Regions from separate parts of the Kitasatospora sp. CMC57 genome, predicted to be linked through region 4. Evidence: riboswitches for the same ligand, from Rfam matches in the RefSeq annotation. Region 4 holds a riboswitch; each other region holds the start of a gene.
What was found. Region 4 has a riboswitch for cyclic di-AMP ahead of ACKUU6_RS05870 (hypothetical protein). Riboswitches for the same ligand answer to the same signal wherever they lie in the genome.

Region 1: it holds a riboswitch for cyclic di-AMP, as region 4 does, so the genes downstream of both, ACKUU6_RS13355 (transglycosylase family protein) here and ACKUU6_RS05870 (hypothetical protein) in region 4, are expected to answer to the same signal.
Region 2: it holds a riboswitch for cyclic di-AMP, as region 4 does, so the genes downstream of both, ACKUU6_RS14965 (M23 family metallopeptidase) here and ACKUU6_RS05870 (hypothetical protein) in region 4, are expected to answer to the same signal.
Region 3: it holds a riboswitch for cyclic di-AMP, as region 4 does, so the genes downstream of both, ACKUU6_RS22145 (M23 family metallopeptidase) here and ACKUU6_RS05870 (hypothetical protein) in region 4, are expected to answer to the same signal.

Annotation. Positions count from the first base shown of each region.
Region 1 is NZ_AP035881.2:3,046,503-3,051,884, reverse strand. Features, by position in the region: gene ACKUU6_RS13370 (MazG family protein) at 1-764, shown strand, start outside; gene ACKUU6_RS13365 (SDR family NAD(P)-dependent oxidoreductase) at 839-1,252, opposite strand; gene ACKUU6_RS13360 (cytochrome P450 family protein) at 1,413-2,672, shown strand; cyclic di-AMP (ydaO/yuaA leader) riboswitch at 2,885-3,035, shown strand; gene ACKUU6_RS13355 (transglycosylase family protein) at 3,041-3,778, shown strand; gene eno (phosphopyruvate hydratase) at 3,973-5,259, shown strand.
Region 2 is NZ_AP035881.2:3,398,335-3,403,716, forward strand. Features, by position in the region: gene ACKUU6_RS14955 (sensor domain-containing protein) at 22-723, opposite strand; gene ACKUU6_RS14960 (hypothetical protein) at 888-1,763, shown strand; gene ACKUU6_RS14965 (M23 family metallopeptidase) at 1,783-2,595, opposite strand; cyclic di-AMP (ydaO/yuaA leader) riboswitch at 2,607-2,770, opposite strand; gene ACKUU6_RS14970 (YiaA/YiaB family inner membrane protein) at 2,986-3,276, shown strand; gene ACKUU6_RS14975 (tautomerase family protein) at 3,284-3,481, opposite strand; gene ACKUU6_RS14980 (alpha/beta fold hydrolase) at 3,584-4,402, shown strand; gene ACKUU6_RS14985 (TetR/AcrR family transcriptional regulator) at 4,402-4,992, shown strand; gene ACKUU6_RS14990 (hypothetical protein) at 5,115-5,324, shown strand.
Region 3 is NZ_AP035881.2:4,932,768-4,938,149, reverse strand. Features, by position in the region: gene tig (trigger factor) at 1-757, opposite strand, end outside; tRNA gene ACKUU6_RS22155 (tRNA-Pro) at 1,108-1,181, opposite strand; tRNA gene ACKUU6_RS22150 (tRNA-Gly) at 1,357-1,430, shown strand; gene ACKUU6_RS22145 (M23 family metallopeptidase) at 1,484-2,515, opposite strand; cyclic di-AMP (ydaO/yuaA leader) riboswitch at 2,521-2,685, opposite strand; gene ACKUU6_RS22140 (DUF6348 family protein) at 3,031-3,813, shown strand; gene ACKUU6_RS22135 (hypothetical protein) at 3,845-4,039, opposite strand; gene ACKUU6_RS22130 (PP2C family protein-serine/threonine phosphatase) at 4,383-5,382, opposite strand, start outside.
Region 4 is NZ_AP035881.2:1,273,729-1,279,110, reverse strand. Features, by position in the region: gene ACKUU6_RS05880 (carbohydrate binding domain-containing protein) at 1-590, opposite strand, end outside; gene ACKUU6_RS05875 (ribonuclease domain-containing protein) at 825-1,220, opposite strand; cyclic di-AMP (ydaO/yuaA leader) riboswitch at 1,503-1,667, shown strand; gene ACKUU6_RS05870 (hypothetical protein) at 1,671-2,876, shown strand; gene ACKUU6_RS05865 (hypothetical protein) at 2,878-3,336, opposite strand; gene ACKUU6_RS05860 (antibiotic biosynthesis monooxygenase) at 3,433-3,729, shown strand; gene ACKUU6_RS05855 (IclR family transcriptional regulator) at 3,769-4,563, opposite strand; gene aceB (malate synthase A) at 4,752-5,382, shown strand, end outside.

The DNA.
Region 1 (5,382 bases), 1.8 Mb from region 4:
GCAGCACCGACGGCGACCCCGGGCTGACCGACGCGCTGGCCCGGATCGCCGTCGAGGAGGCAGGCCAGGTCCCCGAGATCGAGGTGCTGCCCGGCTCGTACGACCTGCCCGGCGCCCGGCTGCTTGACCTGGCTTCGGTGATGGACCGGCTCCGCTCGCCCGGTGGCTGCCCCTGGGACGCCGAGCAGACCCACGAGTCGCTGGTGAAGTACCTGGTCGAGGAGACCTTCGAGCTGGTCGAGGCGATCGAGGACGGCGACCGCGAGACCTTCCGCGAGGAGCTCGGCGACGTGCTGCTCCAGGTCTTCTTCCACTCCCGGATCGCCGAGGAGGACGCCGAGGACCCGTTCTCCATCGACGACGTCGCCGGCGACATCGTGGAGAAGCTGATGTACCGCCACCCGCACGTCTTCGGCGACGTCGAGGCCACCGAGTCCGCGCAGGTCGAGGCCAACTGGGAGGAGCTCAAGGCCGCCGAGAAGCAGCGCGACTCGGTGCTGGACGGCGTCCCGGCCGGTCTCCCCGCCCTGGCCTACGCGGCCAAGCTGGTCTCCCGCGTCCGCCGGGCCGGCTTCACCGCCGTCCCCGACGCCCCGTACGCCCTCCCGGCCGAGCTCACGCCGGAGTCGGTGGGCCGGCTGCTGCTCGCCGTCGCCCAGCGCGCCCATGACGCCGACGTGGACATCGACGCGGCCCTCCGGGCGGCGGCTCGCGCCTACCGCGCCGACGTTCGGGCAGCCGAATCGCAGAGCTCGGCCAGGTGAGGACCAAAGGCTCGGGGCTCTGCTCAGGTACGGCTCCGGGTCCCTGACCGTGGATCGGGTGCCGTGGCGCGGCCTTACGCGGGCTGCTCGGCGCCGTTGCGCTGGCGGGGGACGACGACCTCGCTGATGGCCTCGCCGATCTGGGCGAGGAGTTCGGCCAGCGGGTCGAGGTGGTTGGGGAGGTCGGCGAGGGGGACGATGCGTTCGCCGTCGGGGCCGGCCACGCAGAAGAGGTCGATCGGGCCGAGGTGCTTCGCGGCGGTGGCCACCAGCGCCGCGACGTCGCTGGGCTGCCGGGCGTCGCCGCTGACGCCGACCACGGGGCAGCCGGGCCGGTCGAGTTCGGCGGCGAGGTCCTCGGCCACTCCGGGGTGTTGGTCGGCGATGAGCATGCCGGCGGCGCCGGCCGCCGAGAACCGGCGGGCCAGACCGATCCCTGAACCGCCTTCGAGCACCGCGATGACCACCACTGCCCCGGCTACCCGCATGGCCTGCTCCTCCCTGAGAGCTACGCCCGGTGGAGCACGCCGCACCGGCGTCCACCGAGACCGTATCGGAGGATCGTAAGCACGCCAGGATCCTCCGCAAGAGCAATTACCCGTCAGGTGACCCAGCTCACTCCTGTCCTGGCAGGTTACGGTGCACGACATGCCGGACACGTACCGAACCGCTCAGCCCGAACTCTTCACCTGGGAGTTCGCCGCCGACCCCTACCCCGCGTACGCGTGGCTGCGCGAGCACTCGCCGGTGCACCGCACCACGCTACCGAGCGGGGTGGAGGCGTGGCTGGTCACCCGGTACGCGGACGCTCGGCAGGCATTGGCGGACGGGCGGCTGTCGAAGAACCCGGCGCACCACAGCGGGCAGGCGCACACGAGCGGCCGGGTGGGCATCCCGGGCGAGCGGCAGGCGGATCTGATGACGCACCTGCTCAACATCGACCCGCCGGACCACACCCGGCTGCGGCGGCTGGTGTCGAAGGCGTTCACGCCCCGCCGGGTAGCCGAGTTCGAGCCCCGGGTGCAGCAGTTGACGGACCGGTTGATCGACGACTTCGCGGCCCGCGGCTCGGCGGACCTGATCCACGAGTTCGCCTTCCCGCTCCCCATCTACGCCATCTGCGACCTGCTCGGCGTACCGCCGGAGGACCAGGACGACCTGCGGGACTGGGCGGGCGCCATGATCCGCCACCACGGCGGCCAGCGCGGCGGGGTGGGCCGGGCGGTGAAGCGGATCAGGACGTACCTGCTGGAGCTGATCCACCGCAAGCGGGCGGACCTGGGGGACGACCTGATCTCCGGGCTGATCCGGGCGAGTGACCACGGTGAGCACCTGACCGAGAACGAGGCCGCGGCGATGGCCTTCATTCTGCTGTTCGCCGGCTTCGAGACCACCATCAACCTGATCGGGAACGGCACGTTCGCGCTGCTCCGCAACCCGGCGCAGCGCGCCCTGCTGCAGGAGTCGGTGCAGCGCGGCGAGACGGCGCTGCTGGCCACGGCGGTGGAGGAACTACTGCGCTACGACGGTCCGGTGGAGCTGGCCACCTGGCGGTTCGCCACCCAGCCGCTGACCATCGGCGGCGTGGACATCCCGGTCGGGGACCCGGTGCTGGTGGTGCTGGCGGCGGCCGACCGGGACCCGGCCAGGTTCGCCGAGGAGAACACCCTCGACCTGGCCCGCAAGGACAACCCGCACCTGGGGTTCGGCCACGGCATCCACTACTGCATCGGCGCCCCGCTGGCCCGGCTGGAGGGCCAATTCGCCCTGGCCACCCTGCTGACCCGGCTGCCCGACCTCCAACTCGCCGCCGACCCGGCAGACCTGCGGTGGCGGGGCGGTCTGATCATGCGTGGACTGCGGGAGTTGCCGGTGTCCTTCACGCCGGAGGGAGCGGTTTCCCGCTGACGGCGTGTCGGTCACATCTGATCGGGTGTGATCTGAGTGCGCATCAATCCGGACATCACAGTACGGTTTGTGGACGATCCACCGCGCAGCGTGATTTCGATGTGATGTGCTCGACATAAGCTTGTGATCTGTCTGGTCATCTGCTTACCCTCCCTGGTGTTCGCAGCTGCGAACCCCGTGCGCGGAACGCCGAATCCTGCCCGCCGCGCTGCCGGGGACACCGACCAGACCCTTGGGCAGGGGCGGGGGACCCAGGTAAGTCGCCGTCCCCCACGGCTTGGGGTGAAGCCGCCAGCAGTGGCGGCCGGGCCACCTCCCGGTCCGAACCCGACAGCTCACCTCGCAGGCGTGCGGAGAGGAAATTCTTCATGCTCTTCACCGGATCGGGCCGTCACCGTCGTCGTACCCAGGCCGAGAAGGCCATCGCCGTCGCGGGTGTCGCGGGCGTCGGCCTCGCACTCCCGCTGCTGACCGCCACCGGCGCGCACGCCGCCCCGGTCGACACCTGGGAGAAGGTCGCCCAGTGCGAGAGCGGCGGCAACTGGAGCATCAACACCGGCAACGGCTTCTACGGCGGACTCCAGTTCACCCCGAGCACCTGGAAGGCGTTCGGCGGCCAGTCCTACGCCGCGCAGGCCCACCAGGCCAGCAAGGGCCAGCAGATCGCCGTCGCCGAGCGGGTGCTCGCCTCGCAGGGCCCCGGCGCCTGGCCGGTCTGCTCCGTCAAGGCCGGTCTGACCAAGGGCGGTTCGGCCGCAGCCGTGGACACCTCGGCCGACCGGGCCTCCCGCTCGGAGACCCGCACCCCGGCGCCCAAGGCCGCCCCGGCGCCCAAGGCCGCCCCGGCCCCCAAGGCCGCGCCGAAGCAGCAGGCCGCGCCGAAGCCCGCCACCCCGAAGGTGGACGCGCCGGCGGTCAGCACGCCGAAGCACGCCGCCCCGGCGAAGCCCGTCACCGGCGGATACACCGTCAAGTCCGGTGACACGCTCTCGGGCATCGCCGCCGCGCACGGACAGGACTGGCAGCAGGTGTACCAGGCCAACCGCTCCGTCATCGGCGGTGACCCGGACCTGATCCTGCCGGGCCAGGTGCTCGGGCTCGGCTGACGCGACATCCCGCCAGAGGGGGTCGTACCGCTTACCGGTGGTACGGCCCCTTTCGTGGTCATTCAGGTGAACTACCGGCGAGTAGCCGAACCACACGGTGAGACGGGGCCGAGGTCGGCGTGGTGCCGGGGCCAGGTGCGGTTAGGCTCTGGTCGTATCGACAACAGATCCCGCTTCCGTCAAGGAGATGCCTCGTGCCGTCCATTGATGTCGTCGTAGCCCGTGAGATTCTCGACTCCCGTGGCAACCCCACGGTCGAGGTCGAGGTCGGTCTGGACGACGGCAGCACCGGCCGTGCCGCCGTCCCGTCGGGTGCCTCCACCGGTGCCTTCGAGGCTCTCGAGCTGCGTGACGGCGACAAGAACCGCTACTTCGGCAAGGGCGTCGAGAAGGCCGTGCTGGCCGTCATCGAGCAGATCGGCCCGGAGCTGGTCGGCTACGACGCCACCGAGCAGCGCCTGATCGACCAGGCCATGCTCGACCTGGACGCCACCCCGGACAAGTCCTCGCTCGGCGCCAACGCGATCCTCGGCGTCTCGCTCGCCGTGGCGCACGCCGCCTCCGAGGCCAGCGACCTGCCGCTGTTCCGCTACCTCGGTGGCCCGAACGCGCACGTGCTGCCCGTCCCGATGATGAACATCCTCAACGGTGGGTCGCACGCCGACTCCAACGTCGACATCCAGGAGTTCATGATCGCGCCGATCGGCGCGGAGTCCTTCTCCGAGGCCGTCCGCTGGGGCGTCGAGGTCTACCACACGCTCAAGGGCGTGCTGAAGGAGCGCGGTCTCTCCACCGGTCTGGGCGACGAGGGCGGCTTCGCGCCGAACCTCGACTCCAACCGCGAGGCGCTGGACCTCATCGTCGAGGCCATCAAGAAGGCCGGCTACGTGCCCGGCAAGGACGTCGCGCTGGCGCTGGACGTCGCCGCCTCCGAGTTCTTCAAGGACGGCGCCTACCAGTTCGAGGGCAAGGGCCTCACCTCGGCCGAGCTCATCGACTACTACGCCGAGCTGGTCGCCTCGTACCCGCTGGTCTCCATCGAGGACCCGCTGGACGAGCAGGACTGGGACGGCTGGAAGGCCATGACCGACAAGCTGGGCGACAAGGTGCAGCTGGTCGGTGACGACCTGTTCGTCACCAACCCGACCCGCCTGGCCCGTGGCATCGAGACCGGCACCGCCAACGCGCTGCTGGTGAAGGTCAACCAGATCGGTTCGCTGACCGAGACCCTGGACGCCGTCGAGCTGGCCCAGCGCAACGGTTACCGCTGCATGATGTCGCACCGCTCCGGCGAGACCGAGGACGTCACCATCGCCGACCTCGCCGTCGCCACCAACTGCGGCCAGATCAAGACCGGCGCCCCGGCCCGCTCCGAGCGCGTCGCCAAGTACAACCAGCTGCTGCGCATCGAGGAGATCCTCGACGACGCCGCCGAGTACGCCGGCCGTGGCGCGTTCCCGCGCTTCCGCTTTGCGGAGTAGTCGGCACGGCAAGTCGTACGCCTGAGACACCCGGGGCTGAAACCCCAGGCGTCTGCACCGGTGCCCCGGCTCCCACCCCGTAGGGTGGAGGGCCGGGGCACCGGCATGTGATCAGGAGGGGTA
Region 2 (5,382 bases), 2.1 Mb from region 4:
GCGGCGGGGCCGCATCCGCGCTCAGCGGCCGCCGCACAGCCCCCGGATCGCGGTCCGGGAGACGGCGGTCAGGCCCCGGACCAGCACCGGGGTGAGGAAAACCAGCACCAGGCCGAGCAGCGAGACGCCCGCGATGTCCCGGCCCGAGGTGAGGTAGTACTCGTGGTGCGCCCCGGCGTCGGTGGTGAAGTCGTACACCCGGTAGCCCGGCCAGTCGGTGTAGCGGGCGAACACCCAGTGGTAGGCCGGGTAGAGCGCGACCACCCAGCCGGCCACCAGGAAGACCACCGTGAGGGTGAAGCTCAGGATGCTCCAGGGCAGCATCAGCACCTGGTACAGCGCCGCCTTCCAGCCGGCCCGGTCGGCCAGTCGGGCGGTGACGGCCCCCCAGAAGCCGGGCCGGGACTGCGCGACCGGGCCGGGTGCGGCGACCTCGGTGCCGAGCAGGGTGCGGGCCCGGTGCCGCTCCAGCGCGGCGAAGCCACGCGAGCCGGAGGTGAGCAGGGCGAGCACCGGCATCCCCAGCGCGGTGACCAGCAGGCCGAGCCCGAGCGAGAAGGAGGCCACCACGGAGGCGAAGCCCAGCACGGCGATCGGCAGCGAGCCGAGCACGAAGCCGACCTGCCGGTAGGTGGCGGCGGCGAACGGTGCCCGCCAGAACTCCGGGTGCGCCCGGCCGCCGCTGGTGCTGCGCTCGGCGTACGGGAAGGTCTGACTGGTCATCACCGGCTCCTCGGTCTGGTTGTCCTGCTCCGTGCCCACCCCTCCAAGGTGCCCGACCGGCGCCGTCCGCGACATGAGGTCCCCCGGCGGACCTGGGGTAGGGAGAACCCCACCCCCGCCCTGGACGGACGGCCTGGGCTCCCGGCACCGGATACCGTACGAGGGTGAACGACGACGACCTCCGGCTCAGCCCCCGTACCCGTGCCGACGACCTGCTCAGGTGGGCGGCCGACGAGGGTCTCGAGCCCGTCCCGGTGGAGGCGGTCCGGACGGTGCTGGCCCTGCTGGAGCTGGGCGACGGCCGGATGCACGACGGCTACCCGGAGCTGAGCTCGCCGGTGGTCGAGCAGCTGCTGTACGAGCGGATCTACATGTACGTGCAACCGGATTCCGACCCCGGCGCGTACGGGCGGGCCGTGGGGCTGCTGATCGACCATCAGCGGGCCGCCAGGCGGCTGAACGCCAAGCGGCAGGAGCGGCTGCACGCCGAGGTGGAGTGGCAGGGCGAGCTGCTCTGCGGGCTGCTCCGGCAGCCGCACCTGGTCACCTGGCCGCGGCTGTACGCGCTGCTGCTCCGGGCGGACGGGGTGGACACCACCGATCCGGCGGCAATCCGGGCCTGGTTGGACGGCTTCCGGGAGCTGACGGCGGAGCAGCGGGCCGAGGCGTTCGGCGCCCTGACCGAACTGGACGAGATCGAGGCCGACGGCGGCTGGGGCCGGCAGCGGCTGATCTCGATCGGGATGGCCACCGACGGCGCCCGGCTGCTGCTGGAGAACCGGCTGATGCAGCGCAGCTACCGCAACCTGGCCGGGCTGAACGCACTCGGCCTGCCGATGCCGGACGAGCTCTCCGGCGACTTCGAGGGCTTCGAGGCCGCGGTGGCCGAGGAGGCGCTCCGGCTGCTGGGCGAGTGGACCGTGCCCGGTCTGCCCGCGCTGCTGGTGCACGAGTACCCGGACCTGGCCCCGGAGCCGGGCACCGAGGAGATCGAGGCGTACCTCGCCGAGCAGGCGGAACAGCCCGAGCAGACCGGCTGACCGGAACGGCCCGGTCCCGTCAGGGGTTGATGCCGCGCTCGCGCAGCCAGTCCAGCGGGTCGACCGGGGCCGCGCCGTCCGGCCGGACCTCCAGGTGCAGGTGCGGCTCGGTGACGTTGCCGGTGGCCCCGACCCTGCCGAGCACGGTGCCGGGGGCGACCTCGCCCGAGGCGGTGACGATGGCGGAGAGGTGGCAGTACCAGATCTCGGTGCCGTCGCTCAGGGTCTCGATCACCCGGTAGCCGTACGCCCCGGACCAGCCGGCCGAGGTGACGGTGCCCGCGCCGACGGCGGTGACCGGGGTGCCGGTGGCGGCCGCGAAGTCCAGGCCGGTGTGCAGGTGCGACCAGTACGAGCCGGACTGCCCGTAGTGCGCGGTCAGCTCGTAGTTGCTGGTGGGCGCGGCGAACGCGGTGCGCTGCTCGGCGCGCTTCGCCTCGGCCTCCTGGGCGGACCGCTTGGCCTCCGCCTCCTGGGCCGCGGCCAGCCGGGCGGACTCGTCGGCGGCGGTGCGCTGCCCGTCGGCCTGGAGCTGGATCCGGGCGGCGAGGGCGAGGCCGGGGTCGGCGGCGAGCCCGTGCTGCTCGGCCCCGGAGGAGTCGGCGGCAGCGACGGCGGGCGGCGGCGGGGCGGCGGCGGCCGGCTCCGCCGCGGCGGAGCCGGCGGCGAAGGCGGTGGCGCCGAGCGCAGCGGTCATCGCGGTGACACCGATCAGCGGGCCGCCGGAGCGGGGCTGACGGGGTATCCGGTGCCTGGCGGCCTCCGGGTGGTCCAGCAGCAGCTGGTTGCCGGAGTCGGTACGAGGGTGTGCCTGGGAGTGCGTCGACGCCACGGAGGCGCGCTCCTTTCCTTCCTTCTCGCCTACCGGGTTAGCTGACGGGTTCGGAGCAGGAAGGTCTCCTACGACCGGGTTGTGGACCCGGCCGATTCACCCCAAGGAACGGTGGTTCCCCGGCTCCCGGACCCACCGGTGAAAGCGGGTCCTGAGGATTAGGCGACGGCGCACGGTGCCGTTCTGGTACGGCGTTGCCGACCGCGCTGCGTTATCAAACGTTAATCCTAGGAGCCCATGATTCCAAGCGGCTTGAGAGATGCAGTCCACCTCTTCTGACGACCCGTGACCGGAATGCGGCTTTTGATCTACTACTCGGTGACGGTGCGCGACGACGGGTTGAGTATCCGTACTCAGGTGCCGGACAAGGGAGTTCGGGACCCTCGGAACATGAGCGCTTCGATGCAGCCCCGGACCACCAGTGCCTACTACCTCCAGGCCGTCCTGTCCTTCGCCCTGGCCAGTGCGGCCCTGGCGATCGGGATCGCCTACCTGCCCGTCGACCCCTGGATGCGCGGCTTCCTGGCAGTCGGCCTGCTCTACGAGATCACCGCGGCGTTCACGCTCGCCAAGGTGGTCCGCGACCGCCAGGAGGTCGGCGCGATCACCAGCCGGGTCGACCAGGCACGGCTGGACAAGCTGCTCGCCGAGCACGACCCGTTCCGGGTGGAGGGGATCTGAGCGGGGGTCAGCCCCTGGCCCGCTTGGCCGCGTAGGTCTCGCCGCCCGCCATCCAGTTCTCCAGCGGGATCTCCTCGATCACCACGTTCACCACCTCCGGGCTCACGCCGGTGATCCGGACGTAGGTCTCGGTGAGCTCGCGGGCGATCTCGGCCCGCTGCTCCGCGGTCCGGCCGGCCAGCTGCTTGACATTGATGAACGGCATGACGACCCCTCAGGTCCGGTGCGACTCGATCGCTCCGCACGGTATCCCATCGCTTCTCGGCACCCCTTGACAGCTAAGGCTATTAGCCTTAGCTTTATGGGCATGACGCAGACGCTGACCACCCAGTTCCTGACCGTTCCCGGCGGCCGACTGGCCTACGACGACACCGCCACCGAGACCGGCCTGCCGGTCGTCCTGCTCCCCGGCATGCTCGACTCGCGCAGCGTGTACCGCCACCTGCGCCCGCTGCTCACCGCCGCCGGCCACCGGGTCGTCACCCTGGACCTGCGTGGGCTCGGCGAGTCCTCGATGACCTGGAGCGACTACTCCCCCGCCTCGATCGCCGAGGACACCCTGGCCCTGCTCGACCACCTGGGCATCGAGCGGGCCGCCCTGGTCGGCAACTCCTACACCGGCGCCACCGTGGTGCGGGCCGCCGCCCTGGCCCCCGAGCGGGTGGCCGGGATCGCCCTGATCGACGCCTTCATCGAGAACCTGCCGCCGAGCGCCGTCCAGCGCGCCGTGCTCAAGGCACTCGCCTTCACCGTGACGCACGTCCCCGCCGCCTGGGGCAGCTACCTCGACAAGGCCTACCCGACCGCCAGGCCCGCCGACTTCGCGGAGTACCGCTCCGCCGCCGTGACCGCCCTGCGCACCCCCGGCCGGAAGCCCGTCACCCGGGCGTACGCCACCGGCGACTCCGCGCCGACCGGCTGGAGCGCCGAGGTGCGCCGCCCCGCGCTCGTCCTGATGGGCAGCCAGGACCCGGACTTCCCCGACCCGGCCGTGGTGGCCGACCGTCAGGCGGCCGCACTGAAGGCCCGTAAGGTGATGATCGACGGTGCCGGGCACTACCCGATGGCGGAGTTCCCGCAGGCCACCGCCGACGCCCTGCTCCCCTTCCTGGACGAGGTCGCCTGATGCCGAGGGCCGGACTCACCCCCGCCGCCGTGGTGGACCACGCGCTCGAACTGATCGATGCCCACGGCCCCGAGAGCCTCACCCTGGCCGCCGTGGCCGCCCGGGCGGGCGTCGCCACCCCCTCGCTGTACAAGCACGTCCCCGGCGGCCTGCCCGAGCTGCGTCGGCTGATCGCCGTCCGGGTCACCGAGGAACTGGCCGAGCGCCTGGCCGCCTCGGTGGTCGGGCTCGGATCGCCGCAGGGCCCTAGCCGGGACGAGGCGATGACCGCCCTGCTGAACGCCTACCTGGACTACGCCGAGCAGCACCCGCGCCGGTACGCGGCCCTGCCGCAGGCCCCCGACCAGGACCCCGAGCGGACCCGGGCCGCCGACCAGCTGGTCGGGGTGATCATCGCGGTGCTGAACGGCTACGGCCTGACCGGCGACGAGTCGGTGCACGCCGCCAGGACGGTCCGTTCGACGGCGCACGGTTTCGCCTCGCTGTCGGCGGGCGGGGCCTTCCAGCTCGCGGCGAACCTGACGGTGACCCGGGAGCGGCTGATCCGGGTCGTGGTGGAGGGCTTGCGGGCCTGGCCCGGGACGGGATAAACCACGGTTCGTCGGAACGGTATCCGTTCGGGTGGTTTTCGAGACCATTCCGTCGCCGTTCCGGTCCGACACTGACAGGGTGCAGGCAGCTCGCCTGTCACCGGTACGAAGGATGTGGGCAGATGACGCAGACCGCACGGACGGCCCGTCCCGCCCAGGTCTCCGACCGGCGCATCCCGGAGCAGCGCAGCCCGTCCGCCGCCCCGGCCACGGTCGCCGCACCGACGCCGGGCCCCGCCCGCCGGCTGCTGGCGATCCTCCTCGGCGCGCGTCGGCTGCGTCCGGTCCCCGCCGGGCCGCAGCAGTCGTACGGCGAGTGCGACGGCCAGTGAGGCCGTTCGGCCGCTGACAGAAGGCGACGGTGGCCCGCGACGTCGCCGACGACCGCAC
Region 3 (5,382 bases), 3.7 Mb from region 4:
ACTCGTCGTCCAGCTCGGGGAGTTCCTTCTCCTGGACGGCGGTCACGGTGACGGTGACCTCGGAGCTCTGGCCGGCCTGGGTGCCGCCCTTGAGCTCGGTGGTGAAGGTCGCCGACTCGCCGGCGGACAGGCCGACCACGGCCTCGTCGATGCCGTCCAGCAGGCGGCCGGAGCCGATCTCGTAGCTCACGCCGGTGGCGGTGCCGTCCTCCGGCACCTCACCGTCGACCTTGGCCTCGAGGTCGAGGACCACGACGTCGCCCTCGGCGGCGGCGCGCTCGACGTCCTTGACCGAGGAGAAGCGCTCGCGCAGCTGCTCCAGCGACTTCTCGACGTCGGCGTCCTCGACCACGATCGGGTCGACGACGACCTCGATGCCCGAGAAGTCCGGCAGGGTGATCTCGGGACGCACGTCGACCTCGGCGACGAAGCTGAGGTCACCGCCGTCGGCGAGGTTCTCGACACCCTGGATGTCGGTGATGTCGGGCTGTCCGAGGACCTCGATCTTGCCCTCGTCGACGGCCTGCGTGTAGAAGCGCGGCAGGGCGTCGTTGACCGCCTCTTCCAGCACGGCGGCACGGCCGAAGCGCTGGTCGATGACGCGGTTCGGGATCTTGCCCTTACGGAAGCCCGGGACCGAGACCTGCTGGTTGATCTTCTTGTACGCCGCGTCGAGGCTGGGCTTGAGCTCCTCGAAGGGCACCTCGACGGTGAGTCGAACCCGGGTCGGGTTCAGAGTCTCGACGGCGCTCTTCACGGTTGGGTCTCCTAGTGGGCTTGCGGTCAGGTTGTCTCCGCCGTCCGACGACCGGCCGTGGGCCGATCGGGTTCGGGCGAGACGGGTGATGGGCGGTTGGAGCTGCATCTCCCGTATTGGGGTGGACGGTGAGCGTGACTCCTCGCCCTCGGGTGGTCTGACCTGTGCACATGCCACAGGGACGACCACCAGCGGCCCATCCTACCGGTACCACGAAAGGCGGACGCCAGGGCGCTGCGGTTCGGGCCCCGGAAGTCCCCCGATGGCGGCTCCCGGACCACCACCTCCACCCGCCGTGCGAGGCGAAACGCCAACAGGGCCCCGCCTGTTGACGAGACCCTGCCGCACTGTCGGGGTGGCCGGATTCGAACCGACGGCCTTCCGCTCCCAAAGCGGACGCGCTACCAAGCTGCGCCACACCCCGTGGTGCCGAGAGAAGCGTACACGCCACCCCCGTTACCCCTTTGGTCATCCCGATGACCCGCCGAAGGGGCCGAACCGCCCAAGCAGTGTGCGAGCAACCGACCCGACCAGGTACGCTGACCCTGTCCTCGCGACCGGCAACGGTCCCGGGGGCGCCGTGTGCTCCGGCACCACGCGCGGGTGTAGCTCAATGGTAGAGCCCCAGTCTTCCAAACTGGTCACGCGAGTTCGATTCTCGTCACCCGCTCCAACGCTTCGGCCCCCTGGTCAATGACCAGGGGGCCGAAGTCGTCTGAGGCTGGATCAGACGTTGACGCCGTGCGCGCGGAGGTAGGCGACCGGGTCGATGTCGGAGCCGTAGTTCGGGCCGGTGCGGACCTCGAAGTGCAGGTGCGGGCCGGTCACGTTGCCGGTGGCGCCGGAGAGGCCGAGCTGCTGGCCGGCCGAGACGGACTGGCCGACCCGGACGGAGATCGAGGAGAGGTGGGCGTACTCGGAGTACTTGCCGTCGGCGTGCTTGACGATGACCTCGTTGCCGTAGGCCCCGCCGTTGCCGGCCGAGACCACGGTGCCGGCCGTGATGGCCTTGACGCTGGTGCCGGTCGAGGCGCGGAAGTCGACACCGGTGTGGTGACCACTGGACCAGTTGGAGCCGGCGGCGCCGTACGGGGTGGAGGTGCCGCCGCTGACCGGGGCGACGTAGCCGCCGGTCGCGACGGTGGCCGGCTGGGCCTTGGGGGCCACGGCGGCCTTCGGGGCGGTGCTGGCCTTGGGGGCGACGGTGGTGGACTTGGAGCGGGACGCCTTGGTGGAGTCCGTGGTGCTCGTGGTGGAGGAGGAGGACTTGGTCTCGGCCTTCGGGGCCTCGGCGGCGGGCTTCGGGGCCTCGGCGGCGGGCTTCGGGGCCTCGGCGGCGGGCTGCGGCGCGGCGGCCACGGCCTTACCGGCCAGCGAGAGCTGCTGACCCGGGTAGATCAGGTTCGGGTTGCCGCCGACCACGGAACGGTTGTCCTGGTAGAGCTTCTGCCAGCCGCCGTCCACCTGCTTGGCGGAGGCGATCTTGGAGAGGGTGTCACCGCTGACGACCCGGTAGTTGCTCGCGGCCGGGGCGGCAGCGGCAGCCGGGGCCACGGCGGGGGCGGCCGGGGCGGTCTCGGTGGCGATGGTGGTCACGGCGGCGGGGGCGGCCTGCGGCACGGAGGCGGCGGCGTGGCCCTGGTGGGCGCTGGCGGCGGCGACCGGGAGTGCGAAGGTGGCGCCGAGTACGCCGGTCGCGACGGCGATCCGGGTGAGGTGGGACAGCTGGACGCGACGGTGCTTGCCCTGTGCGGACATGGGGGTGGTCCTCTCCGACGCCTACGAGGTGAGCTGTCGGGTTCGGGCGGGAGATGCCCGGCCGCAGGAATGCGGCTTCACCCCAAGCCGTCCCGGTCACACCGGTTCGGCGACTTACCTTGGGTCCCCCGCTCCTGCCATGCGTGCCTGGTACGAGGCGCCGGGCGGCGGCAGGACTCGGCGTTCCGCCCGGTTGAGCCGTCCGGTCGTTCACCGGACAGGCCACGAAGCAAAGCCGATGGTCCGTGGAGTTGGCAAGCCCCCATCGGCGGACAACCCGGGATGATCAGGGACGAAGGTCACGTCGGAGCCGGGACTCGGGTCCCCGGGGGCCTTGATCAGCGACGCTTCGTCTGCGACCGGTTGACGGAGGGTGCCCGATCTCGCCCTCCGTGGCCGTCCGGACCCGCTCCGCCAGCACGGAGAGTGACACCGCTCACGTCCGGCCGATACGCTCGCCACGGTTGAGCTCGAACGCCGGTGTTCGAAGCGCCGCTGAGCAAGGAGCCCCGCCTGTGCGCCCCGAGGAACGGCTGGCCGTCATCCAGCGCGCGGTGATCCGCGAGATGGGCCGCCTCGGCCAGGAGTTCACCGTCGACGGCCCGCTGGTGCGCGGACCCGGGACCACGGCGGTGGCCTTCCGGGACCACGACGAGCACGGCACCGGCGGCGGCCACGTCGATCTCGGCTACGTGCTGCGGCTCGGCCAGGGCGACGCGCCGGTGATCTGGGACTGCGCGGCCGGCGTGGGCGGCACCGAGGTGGAGCGGCTCGACAGCGCCGTCCGGATGTGGGCGGACACCACCGCGTCCGCCGTGGTCGGCCTGATCACCGGCAGCGGTGACCACTACGACGCCCCCGAGTTCCCCGGCTGGCACGTGGTGCAGGGGCCGGCCGCGGTGTTCGGTGCCGACACCGACCCGCTGTTCGACTGGGTCACCGAGCGCGACCTCGGCCCAGTGCTGGCCGCCGCCGTGCTGCCGAAGCTGACCGAGCGCCAGGTGAACGGGGTGAAGCTGTTCCTCGGCGGCAAGGCGGGCGACGACGTCGCCGAGGTCCGGGTCAACGGGACGGTCTGCGAGCCGGCTTCGGCCGCCCTGCGCGCCCTGGACTGGCCACGGGGCGAACGGCTCTGCTGGGCCCGGCTGTTCCTGCTGCTGGTCGCCGAGCACCCACAGCCCGAGCACCCACAGCCCGCGCACCCGCTGCACAGGCACCCGCGACCCGAGGCCCCGGGGCAGGCCGAACTCCCGCCGTACCGCCGCTGGTTGAACCGCTGGCGGCGGAGCCGTCGCTGAGTCCGGCCCGGCCCGGGTCAGTCCCGTCCGGTCAGCTGGCGACCGAGGAGATGGTCTGCGCGAGCTGGGTCAGGAAGTCCTGGATCGGCTTGGCCGCCGTGGACTGGCTCAGCATGAAGCCGAAGAGCGCGGCCATGACCGCATGACTGGTCTTCAACTGCTTGTTGCGGATGAAGATGACCACGATGATCCCGAACAGGACCAGCGCTGAGACGGAGAAGGCCACCAGGACTCACTTCCTCATTCTTTCGTAGCGAGCTTCGTGGCGGGCCCAATCCCCCGAGACCCCCGAGAATCGACCGTCCCACCCGAACTCAGTGTGGTCGTTCGTGCCGACTGCGTAAAGGACTTGCCGGAAGGCAGCCTCGAAGATCCTGCGATGTGAGACGAATTTCCGCCGACCGAGACGATAGCCCAGCCAACCTGACGGGCCGTCGAACGGGTACCCCTAACTGGAAGTTGGCGGCTCCCGCCCTGGTGGGCGCGGACCTAGATCCACTTTGGCGGGCCGTCGTCAGGAATGGCCGAAGAGTGGTACACCGACTTGACACATTCCGGCCACCGGTCGGTCACCCGCGCCAGAGCAGCAGGACCGCCCGGTCGTCGTTCACGTCCTTGGCCACCGACTCGATCAGCTTCACCGCCGAGCCCCGGCCGCCGTGTTGGGAGAACGGAGCACCACCGATCAGCCGGTCCGCCTCGCCCATCAGACGGTCCATCCCCTCGGTCAGGTCCCGGCCGGGGATCTCCACCATGCCGTCGGTGCAGAGCATCAGCACGTCGCCCTGGTCCAGCCGGCCGCGGACCGCCTCGAACACGGCCCCGTCGTAGACGCCGAGCAGCGCACCCTCGGTGGACTCCTTGACCTCCCAGCGGCCGGTGCCCGCGTGCCGCTGCATCCCAGGCAGGTGCCCGGCCGAGAACAGCTCGTACTCGCCGGTCTCCAGGTCAAGCACCAGGTGCACGGCGGTCGCGAAACCCTCGTCCCAGTCCTGCCGGAGCAGGTAGCCGTTGGCGGCGGGCAGGAACTGCTGGGCCGGCAGCGAGCCGAGCAGGCCGCCGAACGCGCCGGAGAGCAGCAGCGCCCGGGAGCCCGCGTCCATGCCCTTGCCCGAGACGTCGGCGAGGACCACCTCCAGGACCCGCCGGCCGGGTCCGGTCCTGGTGGCCACCACGAAGTCGCCGGAGAAGGACTGGCCGCCGGCCGGGCGGAGCGCCATGTCGGCGGACCAGCCCGCGGGCAGCGCGGGCACCCTGCTCTGCACCCGGAGCCGCTCGCGCAGGTCGAACAGCATCGAGCCGCCGCCCCGCCACGGCACACCGACCCGGCTGCGGAACTGGGCCAGCAGCAGTCCGGCCACGCCGACCGCGCCGACCACCAGGGCGGCGCCCGGGGTGACGCCGAAGACGTACGTGTCGGGGCGGTCGCTGGCCACCCGCTCGCCGGTGTGGATCAGCGACTCGACGGAGAGCCCGAGGGCTGCGGCCGCGTAGAGCAGCACCAGCGTGCCGGGCCGCAGCAGCAGCGCCCCGGCCAGAATCGGCAGCACCAGGGCGGTGGGCGGGGCC
Region 4 (5,382 bases):
TCCATGCCGACGCCGGGGCTGGTGGTCCAGGCGCCGCCGGTGGGCGCCCAGTGCAGGTTGACGGTGGACCAGCCGACCGTGGCGGTGGCGTACCAGACGGTGGCGGCGTTACCCGGCTGGGGAGTTGGCGGCGGTGTGCCGCTCCCGCACGGGTCGCTGTGGGCCACCACGCCGTTCTTGACGGTCACCGCGCCGGTGCCCAACTGGTAGTTGGCGCCGCCGTTGTTGTCCCACGTGCCCGAGCCGTTGTTGAAGGTCGCCTGCCAGGTGGCGGCGGTGCCCAGGTCGACGGTCAGCTTGACCCAGTCGGTGCAGGCGGCGGTGAGCCTCGTGCCGGGCACGGTGGTCCAGCCGCCGCCGGTGGCGGCCCAATGCAGGTAGTACGCCGACCAGTTCGTGCCCGCGGTCCAGTAGTAGACGGTGGCGGAGGTCGGGGCGGCGGAAACGGTGGTGGTGGCGGTGGCCCTCGCGGTGAGCGCGGGCAGCAGGGTGGCGACCAGTCCGGCGACGACCGCCAGGACGGCGAGCAGCGGACTTCGACGGCGGGGACTTCGACGAAGGGGACGGCGGCGTGCGGCTTCACGGTCCACGGATGGACTCCTCGGGGCCTGATGGGGTGGGGGAGAACCCGTCGACAGCACAGGGCCTGGGAAGGGCACTGCGGCGCACGCCACCGACCGGGAGTTGACGTTCCATCTTGCGCAAGATGCCGCAAGATGTTTCAGGGAGCGTACCCGGCTGTAAATCACCCGTAAAGAGTCGCGGTGGGAAACGACGGTGCCCGCCCCCGGAGTTCGGGGACGGGCGCCGGAGGTGACGGGTGGTCAGCAGCCGAAGTCGACCTGACGGAAGGTCGCGTAGTGGTCCGAGGTGTAGTACTCCTCGTGGAACACCTTGCCGGTGATGATCCGTCGGGCACCTCGGGTCCACGATCCGGGCGTCTTGACGGTGTACTCGTGGTAGTAGCCGCTGTCCTGGTCGGGCAGTACGCCCTCCCGGTTCTGGAAGACGACGCCGTCCTGGCGGTACGGGAACGGGCCGCCCTGGTCGATCAGCCGGACGGTGTCCCGGCCCTGGCTGGGCAGGGCGGTCAGACAGATGCTGCCACTGACGTCGGCGGAGGCGTCGGTGGCGAACACGGCGGTGGGGGCCAGGGTGACCAGGCCCACCACGGCGACGGAGACGGCACGGGTCTTCAACGCGCGTAGAGTCATTCGCATGACTGACATTGTGTGGTCATGTCAGGTCCCTGGGGAAGTGCTGCGCCAATACTTCACTTGCGCGTAACTACCTTGGAATCCAAGCGACTTGTCACGGACGGCCATCCGGCGGGAGCCCCGACGCCCCGGGCGGGGGCCGACCCGGCGAGCCGTGCCACCCGGGAGCCCGTGTGAGGCAGCTCTCGTTGTCGATGGCCGGACGACCTGCCTAGCCTGCATGGAGTTGTCCGCACCTACGCGGACGCCATCGCCGGGACGCCGAGTCCTGTCCACCCGGCGCCGGTTGCCCGAGCACCGAACATGGACAGGAGCGGGGGAACCAGGTCAGTCTGCGGTGCCCCCTGCTCCGGCATGGGCCCGCTCGGGGTGAAGCCGCTCCCACAGCGGCCGGGCGATCCTCTTGCCCGAACCCGACAGCTCACCTCGTAGGCGTCGCAGAGGACCCTGCCCATGCGCACAGCCCTTACCCCCGCACGCCTCGGCGTGGCCGCACTGGCCGCCGTACCGCTGATCGCCACCGGCCTGTCCGGTCAGGCCCAGGCCGCCACCACGGTGACCCAGGACCGGCTGACCCCCACCACGATGGCCGCGAACACCTGGACCAAGGCCGGGCTGACCGTCCACTCCGGCGCCTGCTTCACCGCCAAGACGCTCGGCGTCGGCGTCCGGGACGCGGCCGGTCACAACCTGGACTTCCCAGGCAACGCCTCGAACGTGCAGATCTGCCCCGGCGGCGTGACCTTCACCAGCGGGGCCCGTACGCTGCCCGCCGGCACGTACACCCAGTTCGGCTTCTGGCAGGACTACTCCGGTGGCTGGCACAACCTGCCGTCGCAGCAGCTCACCGTCGGCGGCACGGTCGCTCCCGCGCCGGCCCCGACGCCCACCCCGGCCCCCGCGCCGACCCCGGCTCCGGCGCCGACGCCCACCCCCGCGCCGGCCCCGACGCAGCCGACCACCACCTCGCCGATCCCCGGCAAGGCGCTGACCTGGTCCGAGGAGTTCGACAGCTCGATCGCCTGGGGCTCCAAGTGGGTCGGTGACAAGAGCAGCTCGTACCGCTACGGCAACCACAACCCGGACGACAACAAGCTCGACTGGATCAGCACCAGCGGCGTCTCGGTCTCCGGCGGAGTGGCGACCTTCACGGCCAAGCCGTCCAGCCACACCCTGGAGAACGGCAAGCAGGCCTGGGACACCGGGCTGCTCACCACCGAGTACTCCAGTCAGGGCTTCCAGGTGAAGACCGGCGACTACGCCGAGACCCGGGTCAAGCTGCCGGCCGGCTCCGGCGCCTGGCCCGCGCTCTGGACCTGGAAGAACGGCAACGGCGAGATCGACAGCTTCGAGTACCACCCCGACAACGCGGGACTGCTGGAGCTGACCAACCACGTCAAGTCCGGCTCGAAGTACTACACCGACGCCAATGCGGTCGGCCACGACAAGTGGGTCACCATCGGCACCTACTACGGCGCCAACTCGGTCGACTGGTACGTCAACGGCGCCAAGGTCTTCTCCGACGGCACCGGTGTCGGCGCCGACTGGTCCGCCTACCTGATCCTCAACCTCTCGGTGGGCGCCGGGCAGTACCACCCGGGACCCTCCGGCACCGCGCCGATCAGCTTCTCCTCGGACTACGTCCGGGTGTACCGCTGACTCAGCTGACGGTCAGCGTGAACGGCGTGCTGTCGTTCGCGGCGTTGTGATCGTCCACGCTCACCACCCTGACGTGCCCCTCGGCCTTCGTGCCGTGGGGCACGTCGGCGTTCACCCGGACCGGCACCAGCGCGGTCGCGGTCCGCAGCGAGGGCAGCCCGGCGCCGAAGGTGCAGCTCACCACCCGGCCGACCAGGGACCTGCAGTTCGCCGGGAAGTACGGCCCCACGGCGGTGAACCCGGCCGGCAGGTCGATCAGCACGGTGAACGAGGAGCCGGTCTGCTGCGGGCCGAGGTTGGCCACGAAGCCGTGCACGGTGGTGGTGCCGCCCGGCGTGGCCGGGCCGGGGTCGATCCTGACCACCTCCAGGTCGGAGTTCGAGGGCACCGCGCTCGCCGTTGTGGCACCGAGCACCAGCGCCGCCGTGGCGGCCAGGCCGGTCATCACCCATCTGCGCACTGTCATCACCTGTCTGCCGATCGTAGTGATCCCGGTACGCACTGTATCGGCGTAGCGTGGATTCCCACGGAGGTGAGGACAGTGTCCGGAGAGGTCTTGAGTGAAGTCAGCGCGGTCGTCGGACCGGACCGCGAGGCCGAGTTGGTGACGTCGTACCGGGAGCTGGTGGCCGGTCCGCTGCCGGAGGGGCTGATCAGGACGGAGCTGCTCCGCGGCCCGGGCGGACGCTGGCGGGTGCAGAGCCTGTGGCGGGACAAGGCCGCGCTGGAGGCGGTGCGGTCCAACCCCAAACTGGCCGCCGCGCCCCGACTATTCGCCCAGGTGGGCGCCGAGCCGGAGCTGGCGGTCTTTCATCTGACGGCGTCCCAGGTCGGCTCGCTCATGCTGGACTGACCCGCCGTCAGTGCAACGGGCCGTCCGAGCCGCAGGGTGTCAGGGGGCCAGCACCTGCCCGAGCCGGCTCGCGATCTGCCGCATCACCGGCACCAGCGCGGTGTTGCCCGCCTGGGCCTCCAGCGCCCGGATCCGGGCCTCGGGCCCCGAGACCGAGAGCGCGGTCGGGGTCGGCGCACCCGGCACGGCAACGGCAATGCAGCGGACGCCGATCTCCTGCTCCTGGTCGTCCACCACGTAGCCGCGCTCCCTGGCCCGGGCCAGCTGGGTGAACAGCTCGGCCTGGTCGGTGACGGTGTACGGGGTGTGCGACTGGAGCGGTTGGGTGCCGAGCACGCCGCGCGCCTCGGCCTCGTCCAGCTGGGCCAGCAGGGCCTTGCCGACCCCGGTGCAGTGCGGCTGCACCCGGCGGCCGACCTCGGTGAACATCCGCATCGAGCGGCGCGACTGCACCTGTCCGACGTACACCACCTCGCCGCCCTCCAGCACGGCCAGGTTGGCGGTCTCGCCGGTGGCCTCCATCAGCTCCGCCAGGTACGGACGGGCCCAGCTGCCGAGCAGCCGGCCGGCGGTCTCGCCGAGCCGGATCAGCCGGGGGCCGAGGGTGTAGCGGCGGGCGGTGTCCTGGCGGACATACCCCTGCGCCACAAGGGTACGGATCAGCCGGTGGATGGTCGGCATCGGCAGCCCGGAGGTGGCGGAGAGCTCGCTCAGGGTGGCCACCCCGCCGGAGTCGGCCAGGGCTTCGAGGAGCTGGAACGCGCGCTCGACGGACTGCACGCCGCCGGTGGCACGGTCGGCCCCTGTGGGTGCTGCGGCGGAGGTGCTGGCCACCGGCGTTCCCTTCGCTGTCGGAGGAGGAGTAGAGTCCCAGCGATCTACCTCAACAAAGCGTTGAAATTCTGTATCGCGGAAACTAGTCTCCACCTTACAGAACCGAACCCGCCAGTAGGTGGGTCGGTATCGAGGAGGTTCCCACCGGAACCTCCCTGTTGGCTCAACTGTCCAAGGAGTGTTCTGCCATGGCTGCAGATCAGGACCCCGCCGGCGCATCCCCCGCCGCTCCGGTCGTCACTGTCGCCGGACCGCGCGTCCCCCGCAGCGAGGAGGTGCTCACTCCCCAGGCGGTCGCCTTCGTGGTCGGTCTGCACCGTGCGTTCGAAGGCCGCCGGCAGGAGCTCCTGGCCCGACGGAAGACCCGCCGGGACGAGATCGCGGCGGCCGGAACCCTCGACTTCCTCCCCGAGACCGCCGGGATCCGCGCCGGGGACTGGAAGGTCGCCGAGGCGCCGCGCGCGCTGCGGGACCGCCGGGTCGAGATCACCGGTCCGACCGACCGCAAGATGGTGATCAACGCCCTCAACTCCGGCGCCAAGGTCTGGCTCGCCGACTTCGAGGACGCCACCGCCCCCACCTGGGAGAACGTGGTCAGCGGCCAGGTCAACCTGATCGACGCCTTCGAGGGCCGGATCGACTTCACCACCGACGCGGGCAAGTCGTACGCGCTCAAGCCCGCCGCCGAGCTGGCCACCGTCGTGGTTCGGCCGCGCGGCTGGCACCTGGACGAGACCCACCTGATGGTCGACGGCGCCCCGGTCTCCGGCGGCCTGTTCGACTTCGGCCTGTACTTCTTCCACAACGCCGCCCGGCTGA